DNA from 3 places in the Rhizobium sp. LARHSG275 genome. Region 1 is predicted to be linked to each of the others. Evidence: riboswitches for the same ligand, from Rfam matches in the RefSeq annotation. Region 1 holds a riboswitch; each other region holds the start of a gene.
The links. A riboswitch is a leader RNA that binds a small molecule or an ion and turns the genes downstream of it on or off. The one in region 1 is predicted to bind thiamine pyrophosphate.
Positions count from the first base shown of each region.

Region 2: it holds a riboswitch for thiamine pyrophosphate, as region 1 does, so the genes downstream of both, thiC (phosphomethylpyrimidine synthase ThiC) here and thiM (hydroxyethylthiazole kinase) in region 1, are expected to answer to the same signal.
Region 3: it holds a riboswitch for thiamine pyrophosphate, as region 1 does, so the genes downstream of both, ACIPSK_RS25315 (YkoF family thiamine/hydroxymethylpyrimidine-binding protein) here and thiM (hydroxyethylthiazole kinase) in region 1, are expected to answer to the same signal.

Region 1 covers NZ_JBIXJN010000001.1:21,571-27,111, forward strand. The annotation lists gene ACIPSK_RS00110 (ABC transporter permease) at 1-40, opposite strand, end outside; gene ACIPSK_RS00115 (ABC transporter substrate-binding protein) at 121-1,647, opposite strand; gene ACIPSK_RS00120 (DUF1349 domain-containing protein) at 1,873-2,457, shown strand; TPP riboswitch at 2,644-2,740, shown strand; gene thiM (hydroxyethylthiazole kinase) at 2,791-3,594, shown strand; gene thiE (thiamine phosphate synthase) at 3,591-4,226, shown strand; gene thiD (bifunctional hydroxymethylpyrimidine kinase/phosphomethylpyrimidine kinase) at 4,223-5,032, shown strand; gene ACIPSK_RS00140 (spermidine synthase) at 5,192-5,541, shown strand, end outside.
Region 2 covers NZ_JBIXJN010000031.1:51,736-57,276, reverse strand. The annotation lists gene ACIPSK_RS30325 (1-aminocyclopropane-1-carboxylate deaminase) at 1-669, opposite strand, end outside; gene ACIPSK_RS30320 (Lrp/AsnC family transcriptional regulator) at 812-1,288, shown strand; gene ACIPSK_RS30315 (hypothetical protein) at 1,595-1,945, shown strand; gene ACIPSK_RS30310 (hypothetical protein) at 2,402-3,058, shown strand; TPP riboswitch at 3,330-3,441, shown strand; gene thiC (phosphomethylpyrimidine synthase ThiC) at 3,534-5,357, shown strand; gene thiO (glycine oxidase ThiO) at 5,360-5,541, shown strand, end outside.
Region 3 covers NZ_JBIXJN010000020.1:123,119-128,659, forward strand. The annotation lists gene ACIPSK_RS25290 (LysR family transcriptional regulator) at 1-766, opposite strand, end outside; gene ACIPSK_RS25295 (ArsR/SmtB family transcription factor) at 950-1,297, opposite strand; gene ACIPSK_RS25300 (SDR family NAD(P)-dependent oxidoreductase) at 1,402-2,172, opposite strand; gene soxR (redox-sensitive transcriptional activator SoxR) at 2,290-2,754, opposite strand; gene ACIPSK_RS25310 (NADPH-dependent FMN reductase) at 2,838-3,434, shown strand; TPP riboswitch at 3,679-3,792, shown strand; gene ACIPSK_RS25315 (YkoF family thiamine/hydroxymethylpyrimidine-binding protein) at 3,783-4,415, shown strand; gene ACIPSK_RS25320 (ABC transporter permease) at 4,459-5,262, shown strand; gene ACIPSK_RS25325 (ABC transporter ATP-binding protein) at 5,262-5,541, shown strand, end outside.

The sequences.
Region 1 (5,541 bases):
CGATCATGCCGAACAGGCGCTGGAGGATGTAGCGTATCATGAATGCCTGGCAAACCCTTGCAGATGCTGCAAAAAAGAAGACTGATACCGGCCACGACGGGCCGGTATCGCTGGCGATGTTTACTTCTTGATCGAAGCATTCCAAAAATACGGCCACGGAGCCGGATCGACGCCTTCGAGCTTGGTCGATTCCGCCGAAACCGCGTTGAAGTCGCCGATCTTCATGAAGGGTGCATCGGCATAGATCGCCTTCTGGACATCGGCCCAGAGCGCCACGCGCTTCTTCGGATCGACTTCCGATGTAAAGGCATCGACGGCGGCCTTGCGGGCCGGCGTATCCCACCAGCCCGGCGAACTGGTCGAGAGCGAGCCGATCAGCGCCGGCTCGGGCAGGAAGGGGCTATGGGTGATGTAGATATCCCAGAGCTTCGGATCGGTGCGGCGCTGGGTCAGCGTCGCCCAGTCCACAACCTGCATATCGACGGTGAAGCCGGCAAGCTTCAGATATTCGGCGGCGACCTGCGCCATCTTGTAGTGGAATTCGTACTGGCGGCTGGTCAGGATACGGATCGGCTCGCCGTTGTAGTCGGCCTTCTTGGCGGCGGCCGCCGCCCCTTCCGGATCGGCGACATTGTAAGCGCCTTCGACGCCGGCATCGGTCGACCAGGCAAAGGTCTTCGGATAGATCGCGCCGTCGAGCGCATAGAAATCCTTGCTGCCGAAGGCGGCGGCCAGCATGTCTTCCATGCTGAGCGCCTGGCGGATCGCCTTGCGGACCTCGACATTCCCGGCAATACCTTCCTTCGTGTTGAAGACGAAGACCGGATAACCGAAGGGCTTGAGGATGATCGGCTGCGAGGCGGTCGAAGCCTTCAGCTTGTCGTAGGATTCGACGGGGATCGAGTCGACATAATCATACTGGCCGGAAACGGCGGCTTCGACGCGGGTGTTCGGATCCGGCACCGGCACGAAGCGGATCTCATCGAGATATTGATGACGGGCGCCGCCATAACCATTGCTGTCGCCTTCGCGTGACTTATAGCCATCGAAACGGACGAGCTGGATATACTGGTCGGCCTTGCGCTCCTTCAGCATGTAGGGACCGGTGCCGATGAAGTCCTTCATCGGCTCGTCCTGCTTTTCCGACGGGATGATGATCGCGGCCGAATTGTTGAAGGCAAGCAGCGAGGTCAGCGGCGCATAGGGCTGCTTCAGCGCAATCTTGACGGTCGCCGGATCGACGGCGGTGACGGACTCGATGAAGCCGGCCACCTGCTTGCCGCGCGAAGCGATCTTCATCCAGCGGCCAAGCGAGGCGACGACATCTTCCGAGGTCATATCGGTATTGTCGTGGAACTTGATGCCGGTTCTGAGCTTGATCGTATAGGTTTTGCCGTCGGCGCTGATCTCAGGCAGGCTTTCGGCCAGAAGCGGCGTTACGTTCCAGCTCTTGTCGAAGGTGTAGAGCGTTTCGAAAATGTGTTGCGTGACGATGCCGACCAGATCGGCCGTCGACGACATCGGATCGAGCGTTGGCGGTTCGCCGATCGTCGCGACGTTGATGACGCCGCCCTTTTCCTGGGCAAGGAGTGTCGAAGGCAGGGCGATGAGCGCAGTGCCGAGAAGGAATGCGACCAGTGTTTTCATGTGAGAGCTCCCGTTTAGTTCCACAATTATGTAATTCATCTTTTTGTAACAGAATAGGGGATGGATCGATCCTGTCAAGCACGAGCGACGGATTATGCTAGGGCGGATAGCCGGACGCCGGAAAAACACACAATCTTCGGCTGCGCCCGGCTGCACCAAGACCGCGCATTGTGCCAAGGTGAGGCGATCGCCCTGAGTCAGGCTTCAAGGGAACGGGAGAACAGCATGAGTATCGACTTCAACGACGGCAAATGGCTGAACGAGCCGGCGCAATGGCAGGCGACCGACGCCGGCCTTACCTTGACCACCGATGAGAAAACCGATTTCTGGCGAGAAACCCATTACGGCTTCACCCGCGACAGCGGCCATTTCCTCGCCTTTCCCACCACCGACGGCTTCACCGCGCAGATCCGCGTCCAGGGCGAATTCCGCACCCTCTACGACCAGGCCGGCCTGATGGTGCGCATCGACGAGAAACGCTGGGTGAAAACAGGCGTCGAGTTCACCGACGGCGAAGCCTTCCTCAGCACCGTCGTCACCGACGGCAAATCCGACTGGTCCGTCGCTCAGCCCTTCCGCGAATTGGAAGATTTCCGCATCCGCGTGACGGTCGCCAACGGCGCGTTGCGCATCCAGGCTTCACGCGACGGACGCCACTGGCCGCTACTGCGGTTAGCGCCCCTCCCGGCTGCCGAGCGCTATGAGGTGGGGCCGACTGCTTGCACGCCGGAGCGGAGCGGGCTGAGGGTGCGGTTTTCGGAGTTTTCGATTGGGCCGGCGATTACCACCGATCTTCATGACTTGAGCTAGGGGATTTCGATGTCGTATTCTCGACGGCAATATACGAATCCAGATAGTGGAGTCCAAGAGGCACCCCGGCAGAGATTATCCGCGGGGTGCGCATCTCTTAAAATCGTTCATCATCATCGCGCGGCGCAGCCGCAGGACTGTCATTTTCGAGATGACATCCGCCCCGTTCTCTGCGAAAAAGGGCGTGATGAGAGACAGGGGCGTTCGTCGACAGACGGGCTGAGAAGCACCCTTCGAACCTGAACCGGATAATGCCGGCGGAGGGAGTCGCTCGGGGCCGCGGCACCGTCCGCATGAACCGCCCCGTGCCCGCCCCCGCCTGAAAGGGGCCATATGCAGACCAGGACCACACCAGGAGCGATGCTGAAGGCGATGCGCGAGAAGCCGCCGCTCGTTCAGTGCATCACCAATTACGTCGCCATGAACATCGCCGCGAATGTCCTGCTTGCATCAGGCGCCTCGCCCGCCATGGTGCATGCCGCCGAAGAAGCCGGCGAATTCGCCGCGATCGCCAGCGCTGTGACAATCAATATCGGCACGCTGTCGACGCAATGGATCGACGGCATGCAGGCGGCTGCGAAGGCGGCGACATCAGCCGGCAAACCCTGGGTGCTCGATCCGGTCGCCCATTATGCCACCGCCTTCCGCCGCAATGCGGTCGCCGAACTGCTGGCGCTGCGTCCGACCATCATCCGCGGCAACGCGTCCGAGATCATCGCGCTTGCCGGCGGAGAAAGTCGCGGCCAGGGGGTCGATAGCCGCGACCCGGTCGAGCAAGCGGAAGGTTCGGCGCGATGGCTTGCCGAGCGGCAGCGGGCGGTCGTCGCCGTAACCGGCGCCGTGGATTTCGTCACCGACGGCGAGCGGGCCGTGCGCATCGAAGGCGGATCGGTCCTGATGCCGCAGGTCACGGCACTCGGCTGCTCGCTCACCTGCCTCGTCGGCGCCTTTGCCGCGACGGCACCTGAAGACACCTTCGGAGCGACGGTCGCAGCCCTTGCAACCTTCGCCATCGCCGGCGAGGAGGCCGCCCTTGGCGCGGCCGGCCCCGGCTCCTTCTCCTGGCGCTTTCTCGATGCGCTGGCCGCGCTCGACGCCGAAACGCTGGACGCCAGGGCAAGGATATCAGCCGCATGAAGGCTTTCGACCTTTCGCTCTATCTCGTCCTCGACCCCGATCTCTGCGCCGGGATCGGCATGGTCGAAACCGCGCGCCTTGCCGTTGCCGGCGGCGCCACCATGGTGCAGCTGCGCGACAAACATGCCGGCACCATCAGGATGATCGAGACCGGCCGCGCCTTGAAACAGGTGCTGGATAGGACCGGCGCCCTCCTCATTGTCAACGATGACGTCGAGGCGGCAATCGCCATCGGCGCCGATGGTCTGCATATTGGCCAGGAGGACATGGATGCGCGTAAAGCCCGGGCGATGGTCGGTGCTGAGATGATCCTTGGCCTGTCGGTCGAGAGCGAAGCGCTTGCTAACGCCGTCGATCCTGATCTCATCGATTACACCGGCGTCGGGCCGGTGTTTGCGACACCGACCAAGGCCGATCACAAGCAACCGATCGGCTTTGACGGCCTTGCAAGGCTGGTCAAGGTCTCGCCGGTGCCATCGGTCGCGATCGGCGGACTCAAGGCGGATCATGTCGTTCAGGTGTTCGCCGCAGGCGCCAAGGGACTTGCCGTCGTCTCTGCCATCTGCGGCACGCCCGACCCCGAAGCGGCCACGGGCCGCATCGCTGCAGAAATTCGAAAGGCCCGCGCATGATCCGCAACGTTCTCTCGATCGCCGGCTCTGATCCCTCCGGCGGCGCCGGCATCCAGGCCGATCTCAAGGCCTTTTCCGCCCGCGGCGTCTACGGCATGGCGGTGCTGACCGCGCTGACGGCGCAGAACACGCAAGGGGTAAGCGGCGTGCATCTGGTGCCGCCGCAATTCGTCGCCGATCAGATCAATGCCGTCTTTGCCGACGTGCGCGTCGATGCCGTCAAGATCGGCATGATCGCCAATGCCGGCATCGCCGAAGCCGTTGCCGGTGCGCTGACTGACCACCGCGACATTCCGATCGTCATCGACCCGGTCATGATCGCCAAGGGCGGAGCCGCCCTGCTGGCGCCCGAGGCGGTCGACGTGCTGACCCGCCGGCTGCTGCCGCTTGCCACGCTTCTGACCCCGAACCTGCCGGAAGCCGCCGCCCTGCTGCACCAGCCGGTCGCGACAAACCGCGCTGACATGGCGGCGCAGGCCGAGCGCCTGCTAGCACTTGGCCCGGCCGCGGTGTTGGTCAAGGGCGGCCATCTCGACAGCGACGAGAGCCCCGACGTGCTTGCCACCGCTGCCGGCCTGCACTGGTTCGAAGCCAGGCGCGTGCCGACCAAGAATACCCACGGCACCGGCTGCACGCTCTCCAGCGCGCTGGCGGCCGAGCTCGCCAAGGGCGCCTCGGCGCGGGAGGCCGTCGCCATCGCCAAGGATTACCTCGCCGGCGCGGTCGCGGCTGCCGGCAACCTCACCGTCGGCTCCGGCCATGGACCGGTGCAGCACTTTCATGCACTCTGGAAAGGCGGCGAATAGGCACTCGCTCAACCAAACATGCCGACTGAAACGGCCGGCCGTTGGGCGAGCTTTACAAGAGCTGGGCGGACCCGTCGGTGCGGATGATCTGAAGCCGGCTTGCTGGCCTCGTCGCCTGCCCTATGCTAGGGGACAGTCCCTTTAAGAGGCGAAGCCGTCATGCTGCCATGGATCCAGCTCGATTCCGCGACCATTCCCGGTGAAAACGGCGAATTGCGGCTGAAGCGGCGCGGCAGCGAGTTCTCGATCATGCTCGGCGCCAACGAGTTGATGAACAGCCGTCTCAGCGGCTCGGAGGAGGCACTGGCGACCCTTTCCTGGGATCGGATCAAGGCGCACCCGAAGCCGCGGATCCTAATCGGCGGCCTCGGCATGGGCTTCACCCTGCGCGCCGCCCTCGCCGTCCTTCCCGAAGATGCCGGCGTCACCGTCGCCGAACTGGTGCCGGCCGTCGTCGCCTGGGCACGCGGGCCGATGGCCGAGGTCTTCAAGGGCTGTCTCGACGATCC
Region 2 (5,541 bases), on a different contig from region 1:
AATGCCAATGACTCTGTCAGCCCTGTCCATTGCGGCGAAGCCGACGATCATTCCGCCCTGGGTCGAACCGGTGACAACGCAGACAATGATGTAGTCGAAGGTGAAGCCTAGGTCCTTCTCCTGTGCCGCGACTTCCTCGGCGAAGCCGACATAGCCGAGGGCTCCGAACTTATGTACCGAAGCGCCAGCCGGGATCGCATAGGGCTTGCCGCCCGCGTCCTCCACCGACTGAATCGCGTCCTCCCAGCTCTTGCGGATGCCGATGTCGAACCCAGCGTCGACTAGCCGGCTGTCGGCGCCCATCAGTCTCGTCATCAATATATTGCCGACACGGTCATAGATCGCATCGTAGTGCGGCACCCATTTCTCCTGGATGACGACACATTTCATGCCAATCTTCGCCGCAGTCGCAGCCACCATCCGCGTATGGTTCGACTGGACTCCGCCGATCGACACCAGCGTATCTGCGCCGGAGGCGATCGCGTCGGGCACGATATATTCGAGCTTCCTGAGCTTATTGCCGCCCATCGCGAGGCCCGAATTGCAGTCGTCGCGCTTGGCATAGATCTCGACCTTGCCGCCCAGCGCCGCAGTAAGCCGTGGCAAGTGCTCGATCGGAGTCGGGCCGAAGGTGAGCGGGTAACGTTCGAACTTTTCCAACAATGACATCAATCAGGGCCTCCGTACCGATTCGTGGCACAAGGCTAGCTGATATCTTTTGAAAGGTGCTCTCTAATTTTCCTGCAAGAACTTTCTCGATTGAGATCAATTTTCGCTATCATACACCACTTCTTCAATTGTGAGATCCAATATGAAAGTTTCTTCCACAGTGGATTTTGACGGAATAGACCTCAAGATTTTACGCGCTCTTCAATCGGAGGGCCGGCTCAGCAATGCCGATCTTGCCGAGCGCGTGAATGTCAGCGCTGCAACTTGCCATAGGCGAACTCAGCGCCTTTTCGAGGAGGGCTACATCACCGGCGTTCGGGCGGAGGTCGCGCCGAGCGCCGTCGGCCTCAGCGCGATGGTGATGGTTGGCGTGGTATTGGATCGCTCCACACCTGAGAGCTTTGGCGCATTCGAGGGCGCTGTCATGGAGCTGAAGGAAGTGCTGGACTGCAGTCTGGTAGCCGGAGATTTCGATTACCTCCTGAAAATCCGCGTCCGTGACATGGCCGATTTCAACAAGCTGCACGGCCAGAAGCTAATCGCCCTGCCGGGCGTGCGCCAGACGCGCACTTTCTTCGTGATGAAGGAAGTCAAGGAGAACGCGAGGTTGCCCTTCTAGGCGTCTTCGGCGGCGATCCGTTTGCCGCGCCGTTTTCGTCTGACCGGGATGCCTGGGCCGCGATCATTCCCTCCACGATCGGAGACTGAGGCGGCGCTCCATATCGTGCAGTTGATTGCTTCAGCCGTAGAGCGGTGGACGACAAAGTGGTCTTGACGGTTGCAGCCAAAGAAAGGAAGTGCAATATATGCAATAATATATGCGAACTTATATTCTTATAACCTACTGTTTTACCACCAGTACGAATTCTTATATTCGATAATTGGCGTTATAACAGAAAGTATATCCTATCGAGTACGTTGCTTTATGTATCAACTTCATCAAATGTCCCGCAACTCGGCTTCCGATATCACAACAGGACAGACTTTTTCCTATGAAGCTGAACCCTTGCAGGCGACATCATCGCCGGCAGGTTTACACAAGGAGCACGATGGCATGGAGCGCAACAAGAAATCAGACAAGTACCTTGCCGACTCGCGTTTGCGGGCAGCGGCCGTCGACCACCGGCAGAAGGACTCTGCGTCGAAGAAGAAGACCCTTTTTCAACAATTGCTCTTGGATTGGGCTTACGGCTGCGACCTCTTTTATCCAATCCAACGACATGAACATTTCGCAAAGAGCGAGGAGGACGACAAAGGCGCTAAAATCCGTAGGTGAGGGTTACGAGTGTATAGAACTCGGAGAGTTCGGACGGGCCGCCACGTTCCCGATTTAAGAGTCAGTCTTGTTTCCAAATTCCAGGGTGAAATCGCCGACGCAGTCGCCATCGGTTTCAAACTCCAACAACAGCTCGGCGCGCGGGGGTGGAGGTTGTCATCGACGATATCGATGCGATGCAAGCGAAGGACAGCTTGGGCCTAGGCTTCACAGGTGCGGGCCAATAAGGCTAAGAACATCGAAAGGTGGTAAGCAGTCAATCGATAACCTGGCCCTTATCCGGTACACGCAAGGCGCAGTTCAAACCTTGCTGCAGGAAGCAATGCTCGCCTACCAAAATCACAAAATTTGACCCGCACAGTTCGCCCATCAAATCTGCCGCAGAAAAGGAGTTCATTTTCAGTGTTATTATCTTCTTTGAAATGCATCCGCATCGCCGGACTTGCAGCGGTCGGCATGGTGCTGGGCACGCAGATTGCTTTTTCACAAGGATCGTCCACGCGGTCTCAGTGGCTGAACACGCCGGGATCTCGAGTAGAAGCGCTTGCGGTCCTCCAGACCTTGAATGCCGCTCTCCTGAGCAACGCCAGTGCTACGTTGACCCTTGACCGCTGGTGCGCGGCGCATAAGCTCGCGCCGGAAGGTTCCAAGATCGTAGCACAGCGTGTCCGCGGGCAAGACAAGCCGGCCGACGAGCACGTCCGTGAACTTCTGACCGTCGGACCCGGTGAGCTGGTCGCTTATCGCCGTGTCCGCCTGGTCTGCGGCGACCGCGTCTTGTCGGAAGCCGACAATTGGTATGTACCCGCAAAATTAACTGCAGAGATGAATCGGGCTTTGAAGACCAGCGATATCGCGTTTGGCAGAGCCGTTCAGGCTCTTAATTTCACTCGCACAAACCTGTCTGCCACGTTGCTCTGGTCCCCCCTATCCGAAGGCTGGGACATGGACGGCTTAACAGCGCATGAAACAAGTTCCCTTAGCCTGCCGCCGTTCCTGCTCGAACATCGTGCCGTCCTTAAACTTCGAGACGGAACGCCGTTTAGCGCCGTGGTCGAAAGCTACACGGATAATGTGCTAGACTTTCCAGTTCCGCGGTTGCTTTCTCGATAGAGCTTGTGCGACGGCCATCCAATTCATTTTTCGAAAGAGAACGGGTGAACGCGAGTCATCTTGATCAGTGTCAAGCACTGCAGCTCAGGGCAATGACGCTCCGCACGGAGAATGAACGATGCATGCAATCTTATGGAATGGCCGCAGGACCAGTCACATGCTTCGCGACCGTGACCTAGCTGTCACAATGGCACGCGCGTGAGTGTAACCTGCATCCCAAGCCACCGCGGATCGTCGCTTGACAGTACCTCGGCAACCCTCTACCCATTTTCGCATTCACCAGGGGGGTCCCGGCAAGGGGCTGAGATACTGCTATCGCGCGCAGTGACCCGTTGAACCTGATCCAGTTCATACTGGCGTAGGGACGGTGCAAGCGCTCCAAGGCAGTGGATTCACGCGTGGAATCCGTGCCGGCGTCTTTTCATCATTCCGGCTGAGGACTGGGTCTCCAATCGAAAACTTGGAGCCTCAAACCATGAATATCGCAGGCACCCCAACCGTCACCACCGGCCCCTTGCCGGCATCCAAGAAAATCTACATTCGGGGAGAAGTCCATCCCGAAATTTGCGTGCCGATGCGCGAAATTAGCCTGCATCCGACATCGGGCGAGCAGCCCGTCGTCGTCTACGACTCCTCCGGCCCCTATACGATCGAGGGCGCCGAGATCCGTATCGAACAGGGGCTGCCCTCACTGCGACGCGACTGGGTTCTCGCCCGCGGCGACGTCGTGGCGTATCAGGGCCGCCATGTCCGTCCCGAAGACAACGGCTTCGCCAGCGGCGAAAGGCTGACGCCCGAATTTCCCACGCTACGCCAGCCGCTGTGCGCGAAGGACGGCAAGGCCGTCACCCAGTTCGCCTATGCGAGGGCTGGTATCATCACGCCGGAAATGGAGTTCATCGCTATACGCGAAAACCTTGGCCGCAAGGTGCACGCGGATGCGATGGTCCGCGACGGCGAAAGCTTCGGCGCGCACATTCCGGACCATGTGACGGCGGATTTCGTCCGGCAGGAAGTGGCGGCGGGTCGGGCAATCATCCCCGCCAACATCAACCATCCCGAAGCCGAGCCGATGATCATCGGCCGGAATTTCCTGGTGAAGATCAACGCCAATATCGGCAACTCGGCTGTCACCTCGTCGATGGCGGAAGAAGTCGAGAAAATGGTCTGGGCGACCCGCTGGGGCGCTGACACGGTCATGGATCTCTCCACCGGCCGCAACATCCACAACATCCGCGAATGGATCATCCGCAATTCGCCGGTGCCGATCGGTACCGTGCCGCTCTATCAGGCGCTGGAGAAGGTCGAGGGCATTGCCGAGAACCTGACCTGGGAGGTCTATCGTGACACGCTGATCGAGCAGGCCGAGCAGGGTGTCGACTACTTCACCATCCACGCCGGCGTGCGGCTCGCCTATATCCCGCTGACTGTCAATCGTGTTACTGGCATCGTCTCGCGCGGCGGTTCGATCATGGCGAAGTGGTGTCTCCATCATCATCGCGAAAGCTTCCTATACGAACATTTCGAGGAGATCTGCGACATCTGCCGCGCCTATGACGTTTCCTTCTCGCTCGGCGACGGCCTGCGCCCTGGCTCCATCGCCGATGCCAACGACGCAGCGCAATTCGCCGAACTGGAAATACTGGGAGAGCTGACCAAGATCGCCTGGGCGAAAGACTGCCAGGTTATGATCGAGGGCCCCGGCCATGTGCCGATGCACAAGATCAAGGAGAACATGGACAAGCAGCTCGAGGTCTGCGGCGAGGCACCTTTCTATACGCTTGGGCCGCTGACGACCGATATCGCACCAGGCTACGATCACATCACCTCTGGAATAGGCGCAGCCATGATCGGCTGGTTCGGCACCGCGATGCTCTGCTACGTCACGCCGAAGGAGCATCTCGGTCTTCCCGATCGCAATGACGTCAAGACCGGCGTTATCACCTACAAGATAGCGGCTCACGCGGCTGATCTCGCCAAGGGGCATCCGGCAGCACAGCTGCGCGATGATGCGCTCTCGCGTGCCCGTTTCGAATTCCGCTGGGAGGATCAGTTCAACCTCTCGCTGGACCCCGAAACTGCCCGCAGCTTCCACGACGAGACGCTGCCTAAGGAAGCCCATAAGGTGGCGCATTTCTGCTCGATGTGCGGCCCGAAATTCTGTTCCATGCGAATTTCCCACGACATTCGTGCCGAAGCCCAGAAAGAAGGGCTGGAAGCCATGGCCGCGAGGTATCGCGATGGCGGCGATCTCTACATGCCGATCGCCGAAGCGGCGAAAACGCCAACCGGAGAATGACGATGCACATTCTCGTCAAGGGAGCCGGCGTTGCCGGCCTCACCGTTGCCTGGCAGCTCTACCGGCACGGTCTCCGGGTCAGTGTCACTGAACATGCCGACAAGGTCGGGGCTGGCGCTTCCGGCTTTGCCGGCGGCATGCTGGCGCCATGGTGCGAACGGGAAAGCGCAGAGGAGCCGGTACT
Region 3 (5,541 bases), on a different contig from region 1:
TCATGCGGATTTCCACTGGAAATCCGAAGGATTTTGCAACGTTGCGCGGCATGATGCTCGCCCAGCGTCCAGTCCTGACATGCGAGAACAACACGATCATCGAATTGGATTCGAGCGTCGGATGCGCTGTGGCGCCCGCTTCCGTCAAGTGGCGGTTGATGATGCGGCGGTTCTGCATGTCGGCAGTCAATAGGCAAAGCCGAAGATCGCCGATCTCTCGCCAGGTCACGCTGTCGCGATCGGACAGCGGGCTGCCTGCAGCCGTGATCAGATTATAGCGCTCGGCATAGAGGGGAACGGTCGTGACGCGGCCGAGCGGCTCGTTTTCGAGATAGGTGATGCCGGCATCGATTTCGAGGTTTTCGAGCATGCTCAGCACCTGCAGCGAATTCCGCGAGACGATCGAGAAGGTCACGCCGGGATGCCGCTCCTGAAATGGCGTGGTGATGCGCGACAGCATGGCAAGCGCGGTCGGAATGGCGGCGAGGCGGATGTGGCCGGAAAGACCGCGGCGCGCAGCGCGCATCTCCTCGCGCATGGTGCGGGCATCGCCGACGATGCGTCGGGCCCATTCGAGCACGCGCTGCCCCTCAGGCGTCAGCCCCTGGAACCGCGAACCGCGCTGCACCAGCATGACGCCAAGCTGATCCTCGAGCTGCCGGATGGCAGCCGAAAGCGTCGGCTGCGAGATCCCGCACTCCTCCGCGGCGCGGCCAAAATGCTTTTCATTGGCAAGGGCGATGAAGAATTCCAGCTTGTCGATCATCCGGTCTCCCGATCCGGCATGACATCATCCGGGTCAGTTCATCTTTGACACAGCAGCGGTGCTCCGCAAGGCCGGTCTCTAGATCAGGGTGATTTAGGCCCGATCGGCCTAAAATCTGAATCCTGATCTAATTCAAACAAATAGAGCATGATGTCGTCCGAAAACCGCGCACAGTTTTCGGCGTCAGGCTCTAACTGTTTCTGCAGCCGGAAAAAGATCGAACAGCGATTCGAGGAAGCCAAGCACGTTGACATTGCCGATGCTGTAATAGACCAGCCGGCCCTGACGGCGCGTGTGGACCAGGCCTTCGAGCCTTAACCGCGCCAGTTGCTGCGAGACCATTGCCTGCTGCATGCCGAGGATATTTTCGATTTCACTCACCGTCCGCTCCTCGTTCGCCAGTATGCAGAGGATCAGAAGTCGCGTCTGGTGCGCTAGCGCTTTCAGCAGATCGCTCGCCTCGTGGGCTTTTCCAGCGAGTTTGTGCAATTCCTGGCCGGTGATCCCCGGCTCGGGTTTGGGCAACGGCATTCTGGATCTCGGAAGAGAGGCGATGAGGTAGATCAGTACAAATAGCATATTCGCAAATGCGAATTGGTCAAAAGTGATGAAATGCCAAAAAAGGTCCAAGCAAATCAGCAGATAAGCTGACCGCCGTTGATCTCGATCACCTGTCCGGTGATGTAGCCCGAGAGCGAGGGAGCCGCCAGGAACAGATAGGCGGGAGCGCAGTCCTCCGGCGTGCCGAGCCGCTGCAGGGGGATGGATTTTCTCGTCTGCTCAAGCTTTTCGCGGGAGGAATAGCGTTCATGGAAATCCGTCTCGATCGTTCCTGGCGACACGCAATTGACGCGGATTCCGTCCGGTGCGAGCTCACGGGCAAGCGCCTTGGAATAAGTCGCAACGAAGGCTTTCGAGGCCGAATAGATCGAAGAACCGGGGCTGCCGCCGGTCAGCGCCGAAATCGAAACCGTGTTGACGATGGCAGCGGCTTCAGCCGCCTTCAATGCCGGCAGCAGCGCCCGCGTCAGCGCCACCACCGATGTTTGGTTGAGCCGCACGACCGCCTCATATTCTGCGTCGGTGAGTGTGGCAGCGGGAAAACGGCCAAGCATGGTGCCGGCATTGTTGACGAGCACATCGACCTTGTCGAAGAAGGCGAGAGCATCTTCAGCAAATTGCGCTGCCCCGCCGGCCGCGGAGAAATCGGCGTGCAGCAGCAGCGCCCGTCTTTCCGATTCAGCCGTCAGCAGGAAATCCGGCAGGTCGCGTCCCGGCTTTCGCCCGGTATGGACGATCACCCTCGCACCGCAGTCCAGGAACTGCCGGGCCACCTCAAGGCCGATGCCGCGACCGGCGCCGGTAACGACCACATTGCGATTTTCGAATAGTCTGGGATGGAACACGAAGCCGTCCTCCTCGCGGACAGTGCCGCCGGTTGCGTCATTCGCCCTTAACATATGAGCGCGCCGACCGAAAGAAAGGCGCGCATCGATCTTTCCGGCAAGGATTCCGGCGGAAGATTAGCTTTCGGCCTCCAGAAGCCGCGCGCCTGGCCCTTCCTTGCCCAGCCGGTCGCAGGGATTGCGCAACGGACAGCTTTCGATCGACAGGCAGCCGCAGCCGATGCAGCCGGTCAGACGGTCGCGCAGCAGGCTAAGCCGCCTGATTCGCGCGTCGAGATCATCCTTCCAACGCGCCGACAGCGTCTGCCAGTCGGCGACGGTCGGCGTGCGCCCCTGCGGCAGGGACGTGAACGCCGCCTGGATTTCCGAAAGCGGAATGCCGACACGCTGCGCCACCTTGATGATGCCGAGCCGGCGAAGCACGTCGCGCCCATAGCGCCGCTGATTGCCGCGGGAGCGGATGCTCGAGATCAGCCCCCTGGTCTCGTAAAAATGCAGCGCCGAGACGGCCAGGCCGCTGCGCTCTGCCACTTCGCCGACCGTCAGGAGCTTGCCGAGCGGCGCTGCAGGAATTGTGTCCATCGCCTCTTGACCTCAATATTAGTTGAGGTTTTATAACCCTTGCTCCCGCAATCGTAAAGTCCAATCGCAACAAGGAGCAACGCATGCAAACACCCACCAGGCTGGCTGTCATCTATGGGAGCACGAGAGAGGGCCGCATCTGCGACCGGGTGGTCAAATGGCTGACGCAGGAACTCCTCCGCTTCCCGCAATTTTATATCGACATCATCGACCCATTGGATTTCGCGCTGCCGGCCAACCGTGACATGACGCACCCCGAAATCGACAGGCTCGCCAGGCGACTTGGCATGGCCGACGCCTTCATCATCGTCACGCCGGAATACAACCACAGCTTCACCGCCTCGTTGAAGTCGATCATCGATTTCTTCTTCGAGCCCTGGCAGGGCAAGCCGGTCGCCTTCGTTTCCTATGGCGGCATATCCGGCGGCCTGCGCGCCGTCGAACAGCTGCGGCTCGTCTTTGCCGAACTCCACGCCGTCACGATCCGCGATTCGGTGAGCTTTGCCGCACCTTGGAACCGCTTCGACACGGACGGGCGGCTCGACAATCCCGCCGATGCACTGCGTTTGCTCGATCGGATGATGGCGAGGCTGGAATGGTGGACGCGGGCACTCGTCACTGCCCGTAGCGATCGTCCTTATGCCGGAATAGAGCGCCGCGTGTCTTTTCAGACGCGCTAAGGGCGCTCTATCACTTTGAATCTGCGCATGATCCTTTCCGAAAATCGATTCCGATTTTCGGGGTTATGCGTCAGCCGCCTGAGGCAGGAAGCTCCGGTTCCGTTCCCGGCAGGTACGGAACCATTGGGAACACCCGGGCAGGACCTCCGTCCGGGTGTTTTCCGTCACCTCGGCTTCGTTCCGACCGCGCGGACGGGTTCGCAATTTTGCTGTTGCGGGGAGAAAACCCCGGTGATAGTTTCCGCGCAAATAACAGGGGAGCTCCGTATCGCCGGGGCTGAGATGTGAGGCGCAAGCCTCTGGACCCTTCAAAGCTGATCTGGGTAATGCCAGCGGAGCGAGGTTCAGATGTTCTCAGGCGCACAAGTGTCACTCTATCCGATGTCCGGCAATTTCGTCGGCATCATTCTCGATGCCGTCAAGGCGCTCGATCCCTATCGCGACCGGCTGCGCATCGAGACCGATGACATCTCCACACTGCTGGTCGGCCCGCCTGACATCCTCTTCGCCGCCATGCACGATCTTTTCGTCGCCGCCGCAAGGACCGGCGAACATTGCGTGCTGTCCGCCGCCGTTTCACGCGGCTGCCCCGGCGAGCCCGACGACGCCATCTGCGGCGTCAACCCTTCCCCCGGTCAGGCGGAGCCGCTTGCCGAGCGCATAAGAGCCGCACTTGCCGCCGTTGACATCACCACGGAGAGCGGACAGCCGACCGCTGCGCAATTCTCGCTCTACGTCATGGGCACCGGTACCCATATGGACGAGATCTATGGCTGCATCGACTTCCTGAAGCGCTCCGGCACTTTCGACCGCGCCAAAAATTTCTGCACTAGGCTTTCCGGCGATGCCAGCGCGGTCTTCGCCACCATTCGCGAGGCCTTCTTTCGCTTCGGCGACCCCGAAGGGCATGTGACCCTCGACATCACGGTGTCGGCCAATACAGCGCCGCGCGTCTTTTCGGACGCGCAAAGGACGCTATAGCACCTTAAATTTGCTCCCGACGAAAGCTTGAAATCGAACGCTGATGACACTGTCAAACCCATCGGATTCGCGCCTTGCCGCGCTCAGCGCCGCTCTCTACCGGGGCATACCCGCCTTGCTTGCCGGTTGCGTTTTTTTGGCGGCGTGGGAACTCTATGTCGATCTTTCCGGCATCAAACCATCCATCCTGCCGGCGCCCTCGCGCATCGTCATCCAGGGCTGGCTGAACCGCGAGGCGCTGATCGCCAATACCTGGCCGACGCTCGGCGCGACACTCGGAGGTTTCGCCCTGTCGCTTGGCTTCGCCTTCGCCGCCTCGATCCTCATGGATTTCATGCCCTTCATGCGCCGGGCATTGCTGCCGATCTTCATCACCAGCCAGACCCTGCCGCTGGTGGCGATCGCGCCCCTCGTCGTCCTCTGGTTCGGCTTCGGCCTGTTGCCGAAGATCCTGCTGGTGGCGCTCGTCACCTTCTTCCCACTGCTCGTCGCCTTGCTGCAGGGCTATGAATCGACCGACCGCGACATCGCCGAATTGCTGAATTCGATGAAGGCGAGCCGCTGGCGCATTTTCCGCCTGGCACGGCTTCCCTCGTCGCTGCCCTATTTCTTCGCCGGTCTGCGGATCTCGATCACTTATGCCGTCGTCGGCGCGATCTTTGCCGAATATGCCGGCGCCGCCCGCGGCCTCGGCATCTATATCCTCAATGCCAAGAACAATTTTCGTCCCGATCTCGTGCTCGCCGCCGTTATCGTCAGCGCCGTGCTGACACTCTGCCTCTTCGCAGCGACGCTGATCATCCAGCGCCTCGTCATGCCCTGGCAACCACCCGGGGAGCGGCGCTGATGAACGGTGGAATGGTTGAACTCAGCAATATCTCGAAGTCCTTCGACGGCATGAAGGTGCTGGGCGACATTTCGCTCGCTGTCGCAAGAGGCGAGTTCGTCTCGATCGTCGGCCCATCCGGCTCCGGAAAATCGACCGTACTTCGATTGCTGACCCAGGCGCTTCGGCCCGATTCCGGCACTATGCTTTTCAACGGCACGCCGCTGGAACAGGCGCCGCATTCCTTCGCCTTCATGCCGCAGCGCGATGCGCTGATGCCTTGGCGCCGGATCATCGACA